2 regions of the Kaistella carnis genome follow, and region 1 is predicted to be linked to the other one. Evidence: riboswitches for the same ligand, from Rfam matches in the RefSeq annotation. Region 1 holds a riboswitch; the other holds the start of a gene.
The links. A riboswitch is a leader RNA that binds a small molecule or an ion and turns the genes downstream of it on or off. The one in region 1 is predicted to bind cobalamin.
Positions count from the first base shown of each region.

Region 2: it holds a riboswitch for cobalamin, as region 1 does, so the genes downstream of both, EIB73_RS01405 (T9SS type A sorting domain-containing protein) here and EIB73_RS07475 (TonB-dependent receptor plug domain-containing protein) in region 1, are expected to answer to the same signal.

Region 1 is NZ_CP034159.1:1,631,130-1,635,564, forward strand. Features, by position in the region: gene ppk1 (polyphosphate kinase 1) at 1-1,972, shown strand, start outside; cobalamin riboswitch at 2,168-2,348, shown strand; gene EIB73_RS07475 (TonB-dependent receptor plug domain-containing protein) at 2,377-4,203, shown strand; gene EIB73_RS07480 (DUF5074 domain-containing protein) at 4,215-4,435, shown strand, end outside.
Region 2 is NZ_CP034159.1:327,795-332,229, reverse strand. Features, by position in the region: gene EIB73_RS01415 (Na+/H+ antiporter NhaC family protein) at 1-918, shown strand, start outside; gene EIB73_RS01410 (HAD family hydrolase) at 929-1,540, shown strand; gene EIB73_RS01405 (T9SS type A sorting domain-containing protein) at 1,590-2,687, opposite strand; cobalamin riboswitch at 2,813-3,003, opposite strand; gene EIB73_RS01400 (cupin domain-containing protein) at 3,100-3,459, opposite strand; gene EIB73_RS01395 (dienelactone hydrolase family protein) at 3,592-4,302, shown strand.

The sequences.
Region 1 (4,435 bases):
AAGAATTCGCTTTCTGGGAATTTTTTCCAATAATCTGGATGAGTTTTTCCGGGTGCGTGTCGCCGGTTTAAAAAGGGCCATGGATTTTAAAGATAAATTTATCACGGAATCTTTTTATCAACCTCCGACGAAAATTCTGCAGAAAATAAACGAAATCGTGATCAAGCAGCAGCAAAATTTCGATAAAACCTGGAAGAAGATTCAAGTTGAAATGGCCGATCAAAAAGTCTTCATTAAAACCGCAAAAAATCTTACTAAAGAACAAGAGAAATTTGTGGTGGCATATTTTGATGAAATTGTAGAGAGCAATGTAATTCCTATTTTGCTTCATGATAATTCTGCAATGCCCTACTTACGCGACAAATCTTTATATCTGGGGATTGCGATGCGGAAGAAAGAATTTCAATATGAAAGTAAGTTTGCCATTATCGAAATTCCTTCCAGGATTTTAGGGCGATTTGTTTTGCTCCCTACGGAAGGTCCTGAAAAAAATGTTATTTTACTGGAAGATGTGATCAAATTCAATCTTCCCCACATTTTCTCTTATTTTGGTTATGAAGAATTTGAGGCCCACTGTTTCAAAGTAACGAAAGATGCAGAATTCGATCTGGATAACGACATAAAAACAACGCTGGCCCAAAAAATTGAAAAAGGAGTTAAATCGCGTAGAAAAGGCAAACCAACCCGCTTTGTTTTTGATAAAGAGATGGATAAAGCCTTGCTTGAATTCCTGATTCGTAAATTAAATCTAAGCAAAAAAGACAGCATAATCCCAGGTGGAAAAATTCATAATTTCCGCCATTTTATGGAATTTCCCGAAGTTTTCGAAAAGTATAAAAAACCGGAAGAAAGAACATCTTTTGATCATCCCGATCTTGTTGGCAAACGAATTACCGATGTGATTCAAAAAACTGATATTTTACTTTCTTTCCCTTATCATAACTATACGCCGGTCATCGATTTGTTGCGGGAATCAGCCATGGACCCGGAAGTGAAATCGATTCAAATTACGGCGTACCGATTGGCGAGCAATTCCAAAATAATTAATGCCTTGATCAATGCAGTGAGAAATGGCAAAGAGGTCACCGTGATGCTAGAACTGCGCGCGCGTTTCGATGAAGAGAACAATCTAAAATGGAAAGAAATTCTGGAACAGGAAGGTGTAAAAGTTCTGGTTGGAATTCCTGATAAAAAAGTTCATGCGAAGTTGTGTGTCATTAAAAAAAGAGCGCACAATAAAACCATCCAATACGGTTTTGTAAGTACCGGAAACTTTAATGAAAAAACCGCCAAAATTTACGGAGATCATCTTCTGTTGACTTCCGACCGCGTAATTATGGCAGATATCAATAAAGTATTTACGGTACTTCGGAAACCCAAACATGATGTAGTTTCGGAACTTAAATCTTGTAAAAAACTTGTGCTCTGCCCTGAACTGATGCGCGAAAAAATCATAGCACAAATGGATAAAGAAATCGAAGAAGCAAAAGCCGGCCGAAAAACGTTGATCATCATAAAAGTTAATTCTTTAAGTGATCGCGATTTGATTCAGAAATTATATGACGCAGCTAGAGCCGGTGTTGTAATAAAAATGATTGTCCGCGGAATTTATTGTGCGATCAATCAGAAGGATTTTAAAGAAAAAATAGAGGCCATCAGTATTGTTGATGAATATCTGGAACATTCCAGAATCATGTACTTTTATAACAAAGGGCATGAAGATATTTACATTTCTTCTGCTGACTGGATGACGCGGAATATGGACTACCGAATAGAGGCCGCCGCAAAAATAACTCAGAAAAATCTGAAGAAAGAGATCAAAGACCAGCTTGACATTCAGCTGAGTGACAACGTAAAAGCGCGTATCCTGGATAAAAAAATGCGCAACGAATATGTGAGTTCAGGCAAAATACCCATTCGTTCGCAGATCGAAATTTATCATTATCTTAAAAATAAATCTGTCCTGGATTAAACTTTAGCCTGATTTTTCTTAACCTCGAATAAGACAAAAGTTTTTTTTGATCTAAATAAGCCAAAAATTTTGCAGAAGCGAAATTCAAGAAAGATTTTCCATTTTTTTTGAACTTTTGAGATGTTTATTTTTTGATTTGTATTATGTTCTTTTGCGGTTTAAGAAGTAAAGATTTTTATTTTTAGATTGTTATTAAACGAAATTACTATCTTTGCACTGCTTTTAGAAAAGGGAATTGTGTGCAAATCACAAACTGTCCCCGCAACTGTAAATCACTATTTATTAATAAAAAATTTTTGCAAACAAACCACTGATTAATTTCGGGAAGGTGCAAAAATGTGAAAGTCAGGAGACCTTGCTGAAAGTTTTAACATAAAAAATAACTTTCGGAGGAAAGGTTGAAAATGAATCTAAAACACCACTTTTCGTCGGTTTTATTATGCTGTATTTCTATGAGTTTCGCTCAGGAAGTTGCCATTGATACCGTTTATATCTTCGACAGTCAGTTGAAGAATTCTAAAAAATTCCAGAAAATTTCTACTTTAAACGAAGAAGATCTGCTAAAAAATACGGCAAATATTTCCGATGTTTTACGGTTTCAATCGTCGGTGTACATCAAAGAAAATGGTCGTGGTGCCGTTTCTTCGCCTTCTTTTCGCGGAACCACTGCGCAACAGACTGCGTTCATCTGGAACGGAATTAATGTGAATTCCATTTTTTTAGGACAGGGTGATATTAACAATCTCAATCTTTTGGGTTATGACCAACTCGAAGTGAAATCCGGCGGCGGAAGCGTAATCTATGGAAGTGGCGCAATTGGGGGAAGTATTCACATGAACAATGAATTGGCTTTTAATAAAGGTTTTAACACCACTTTATTTTCAGAATTCGGCTCTTTTAACACCTTTAATTCTTTCTTAAAAAGCTCCTACAGCGACGAAAAATTATCCGTAAAAGTGTCTGGAAATTTTGTAAAAAGTGACAATGATTATGATGTTCCGGAAAAGAACTACACCAATTTGAACGGCGAATACGACAACCGTAATTTCAATTTGGGAGCCGCTTACAGGATCAATTCGAAAAATACCATTTCCTGGCAAACTCAAATCTATAACGGTGTTCAACACTACCCTATTTTCTCGGAGTCGGTGACGAAAACGAAATATATCGCCGATACTTTCCGAAGTCTGGTCAATTGGAATTTTCATACAGAAAAAGTGCAGAATATTTTTCGGTTGGCCTATCTGGAAGATGAATTTCAATATTTCAGCAATATCAACAAAGCAAAGAGCAGCGGTGGAAGTGCGAAAATTTATTTGGCGAAAAATGATTTCAATTATATTCTTAATGAAAAACTGGCATTTAATTTCATAGGCGAATATCAACTGAACAAAGGCCAAGGTTTTCAGTCCGGAATTACAAATGTGGAAAGAAATGCAGGTTCTATCGCAGGTTTAGTGAGATGGAATCCTTCGCAAAAAGTTAATTTTGAAGCCGGACTCAAGAAAGATTTTGTAGAAGCAATTGAAACTCCGGTTCTATATTCGTTTTCAGGAAAAGTCAATGTAAATAATTGGTATTCCCTTATTTTTAATGCTTCAAAAAATTTCAGATTTCCCTCATTTAATGATCTCTACTGGCAACCGGGCGGAAATTTGGATCTGAAATCAGAAACCTCGCTGCAGGCCGATCTGGGAAATCGTTTTCAGTACAAAAATTTTAAATTGAATGTAACGCCATTTTACATCAACATCGAAAACATGATTCGTTGGTTGCCGAATTCTGGCGGGATCTGGTCGCCAAGCAACATTAATAATGTAGAAAGTTACGGATTGGAATCTCAACTTGATTTTGTAAAAGATTTCGGAAAAAATAATGCAAAATTCTCTCTTGGATACATTTATACAAATTCAAAAAATGTAGAAACCAATCGGTTTTTATCATACGTTCCTAAAAATAAGATCTTCGGAAATGCTTCTTATCGTTATGATTTCATCGAAATTTATGCGCAGGGAATGTTCAATGGTTTAACGTTTACCAGCGAAGATGAAAAATTGGGTTCCGCCCTGAAAAGTTATTTTGTAATGAATGCAGGACTCCATATAAAAATCTTAAAACACTATCAAATTGGTTTCAAAGCGAATAATTTATTTGATCAAATCTATGAAACTACAGCCTACTTTCCTTTGCCAAAAAGGAATTATGCAGCTAATCTCTTAATCAACTTTTAAAAATAAATAGTATGAAATTTCCTAAAATTCTTTCGTCGGTTCTTGCACTTACTCTGCTGTTCAACATTTCCTGTAGAACTGAATCTGATGAACCAATTGAACTTCCAAAAGGTGCATATGAAAACGGAATATTCGTTCTTAATGAAGGGAATTTCGGAACTCCAAGTGCATCAGTTACTTTTCTTTCCAACGATTTAGCAACCATTGAACAGGATGTTTACAAAAAAAATAA
Region 2 (4,435 bases), 1.3 Mb from region 1:
GTTACTTTGGGACCGATTGTTATTGATCTGGCAGAAAAAAGTGGTTCTCCGCTCGGTTTAATTGGCGCGGCTTTGCTTTCGGGAGCGATATTTGGAGATAATCTTTCCGTGATTTCCGATACCACGATTGCAGCCACTCAAAGTATGGGCTGTGACATGAAAGATAAATTCAGAGCCAATTTTAAACTCGCGCTTCCGGCGGCGTTAGTTGCCATTCTCATTTTTGTTTTGATAGGATTCAATCAGGAACCGACTTCCGTTATTATGGAACAAAAGGATTTCAATTTCATGCTGATCCTTCCCTACTTACTGGTTATTGCGCTTTCTATCATCGGCATTAATGTTTTCGTAGTCCTATTTTCAGGATTGCTTTTCGCCGGAGTTTTAGGAATGGGTTATGGAACGTTTGGTTTAATGGAGTTCGCAAAAAACACTTATGAAGGATTTACGAGCATGACCGAAATATTTTTACTGTCGCTTCTTACAGGCGGTCTAGCAGCCTTGGTTGAAAAGGCGGGCGGAATTAATTTCCTACTCAGAAATATCAATAAAATAATCAGTTCAAAGAAAACCGCTTTATTAGGAATCGGCGGTTTGGTAAGTGTGGCCAATTTTTGCGTTGCCAATAACACCATTGCCATTTTAATCTCCGGAAAAGTCTCAAAAGAAATCACCGACAAGTATGAATTAAAACCACAGGAAAGCGCATCGGTGCTTGATATATTTGCATGTTATGTTCAGGGGATTATTCCTTACGGCGCCCAAATATTGATTTTGATTTCTTTAAGTAATTTTAAAATGAGTTACACCGATTTGGTTCTGAATTCTTTCTACCTGCATCTTCTTTTGGTGATTACTTTGGGTTCAATCATATTTAAAAACACTAAAAAATTAACGTTAAGCAAAACAAAAATTTAAAGTAAAATTAATGAGCATTAAAAATATTATTTTCGATTTCGGCGGCGTGGTAATGGATTGGAATCCGCGCTATTTTTTTAAAGATCATTTTAACGATGATGAAAAGATGGAGCATTTCCTGAAAAACATTGCGACAGATGAATGGAATGCAGAACAGGATCGCGGCAGAACTTTAGCAGAAGGCACAGAAATTCAGGTCGCAAAACATCCGGAATGGGAAAAAGAAATTCGGGCATATTACGACAACTGGACGACGATGTTGAAGTCTGATATTCCTCATAATGTTGAAGTTCTGCGAAAATTAGAACATTCAAAATATGAGCTTTTCGGATTGACGAACTGGTCGGCAGAAACTTTTCCGTACGCTTTGGAAAACTATGATTTCTTTAACATATTCGAAGGTAAAATTGTGGTTTCCGGAACTGAAAAACTCATTAAACCAGATCCAGCGATTTGGGAAGTTTTATTGGAACGTTATCAGATCAAAGCCGAAGAATCAGTCTTTATTGATGATAACGCCAAAAATATTGAAGTCGCTAAAAGCTTAGGATTTATCTGTATTCATATTAAAGAAGATACGGATTTGGAAAAGGAAATGAGAGATTTAGGAATTCAGTTTTAAAAAATAAAATGCCAAAGTTGATGAACCTTGGCATTTTTGATAAACTTATTTAATTTTTAATGAATCGATGAACGAGTTCTCCTTTTTTCGTTTGTAATTTCAAAAGATAAAACCCTTTTTCTAAAGTAGAAACCTCAAGAGATTTTACATCTAGTGCATTTTCACTTCTCACCACTTTGCCTTCTACATTCAGAATCTGATAATTTTCGATCTCCAAATTTTCCGAAAAATAAATTTGATCAGTCACTGGATTTGGATAAAACTTGACAGAATTTAATATTTCACTCTTAGTTCCTAAAATACAGTTGTCCTGAATTGGTACTGAAACATTGGACGGCAAAGTATCATTACAATCTTTAATTATTTTAGAGAAAGTTGCATTTCCGGTCAGATTGATTAGCGTTAAACCATTTGTAAAACCATCTTGAAAGTTTAGGGTTTCAATGTTGTTATTTTGGGCCAGAATCGTTTTCAACACAGGATTGTTGCGAAAAGTTATATTTGTCAATAAGTTATCATTAACAGACATCCAGTTCAGTTTTGTAAGATTAGTCAAATCTAAATTTGTTACTTTATTTTTGTCGATATGAAGACGTTCTAAAGTAGTGTTCTGTGACAGATCCAAAACAGTAATTTGATTATTTACTAAAAATAACCTCTTCAGATTAGGGAGTGTTCTAACGTCAATTTCCGTGAGTTTATTCTCATTAATATAAAGCGTTTCAATATTCCCATTAAGCGGCAGCACAACTTCAACCAGAGCATTTGAATTCAATTCTAAAGTTTTCAATGCAGATAATGAACTAACATCTAATGTTCCTGCCAATTTGTTCTCGCGTAGGTTTAAAGTGGTAAGTTTGGTATTTTTAGAAACATCAATGGTTTTAAAATCCTTTTGAGTCAAACTGAGTTCAGTTAGATTGATAAAAGCTTCAATACCTTTTACATTGGTAATCAACGGATAACTTGCAAGGTTTCTCATTGAAGTCAAAGTTTTTGCTTCTTCAAAAGAAATCTGGTGGTCTATGTTGGCATCAACAGCCGGATAGGCTTTGATGATGGCATTTTTAAAATTGATGTCAGTAAACTCCACATTTTGCGCCGAAAAGAAACCTCCGACGAATAAAAACAATAATGCTTTTTTCATATTTCTAAATTTAATTATTCAATAAAAAGGAGAAAAAAGAAATATTGAAATCGTCTTACATAAAAACGACGACGAGAAAAAACAAGAATGTTTTCCCAGTTCAACATCTCTTTTTTCCCGAAGAGATTATTAATAAAAATAAGGCAGGTCTCCTGGCTTGCTGGTAATTGTCGGCCTTCCCAATGTAGAATCAGTGGCACGAAATGACAATACTTTTTATAGCATACAGTTGCGGGTACAGCTCAAGATTTTAACTTGATTCCCTATTAATGTGATCTGAATTTTTCAGATTACAACCTTATTTTATCAGTCGCAAAGATAAATTTTAAACTTAGGAACTGAAACTGACATTTATCAGCCAAAAAAAATCCCTATTTCTAAGAACAGAGATCATATGAAATTGTATTTAATACTAATCTTCTCGATTTACCAAATCCATAGAAAATGCAGGCAGGCAAATCGCCAGATAATCACAAGGATTTTCAAACGGATTGCTGTACCGAACTCTTGCTCCTTTTTCAATGAGAATGCTTTGTCCCGTTTCTAAAACTACGATTTCTCCATCGATCTCAAATTGTTTTTTGCCTTTGATGATATACGTGAATTCATCAAATTCAGGAGTTTGAAAAGGTTCACTCCAGTTGGGTGGTGCCACCATATGTGCGATTGAAATACCAGAATTTCCGGTGGAGTTTCCCCAGATTTCTTCGATGAGTTTGCCGTCAGTTGTCGGAACAATGAACGGTGATTTTTGAATTTTATATTTTGACATCTTGATTTATTTTTAAGAAGTTTAAAATTACAAATTAAAATTTTATTTCCGTTTGAATCTCTTTCCGTACATTTAATTAATCTTAAAAAATTTAAAAATATGATACGTTCAATTTTAGCAACTATATTTTTTATGTCAACAACACTCACCTTCAGTCAGACTCTTAAAAAGGTTTCTTATCAGGACGGCGCTCAAAAACTCAGTGGTTTGGTAACTTCGAATGCTGGAAAGAAACTTCCTGGAGTTTTAATTTTACCCGCCTGGAAAGGAATTGATGATGAAGCCAGGAATGCTGCTTTAGATCTTGAGAAACAAGGTTACATTGCTTTTATCGCAGATATTTATGGTGAAGGAAACATCCCCACCGATAACGCTTCGGCTGCGAAAGTTGCAGGTTATTACAAACAAGACTTTAAAGCCTACCAAAAACGAATTTCATTAGCCCTGGAACAATTAAAGAAAAGCGGTGCTAATCCAGAGAAAATCGCAGTAATTGGCTATTGTTTTGGTGGAAGTGGTGCTTTGGAAGCGGCAAGAGGAAAACTTCCTATAGTTGGCGTAGTATCAATTCACGGTGGTTTGGCAAAAGATCCAGCGAGAATGAATGAACCACTTTCTGCAAAAATTCTGGTGGAACATCCAGCGGATGATGCAAGTGTGAAACCTGAAGATTATGCACAGTTGGTAAAAGAAATGAATGACGGGAAAGCCGATTGGCAGATTATTACATATTCAAATTCGAAACATACTTTTACAAATCCTAAATCGCCGGATTATAATGCAGTAATGGCGAAAAGAGCCTGGAATCATACGATGATGTTTTTGAAAGAGATTTTGAAATAATGTTTTTCTTATTCTTTTGTCTTGAAACAAAATAAACAAAAATTGCCTCACTTATTTTTAACTTTTTCTTTGAATCGGCGAATCTGCGATTCAAGGCTTGGAGACTCCGGCTAAAAATAATAATGTAATTCTA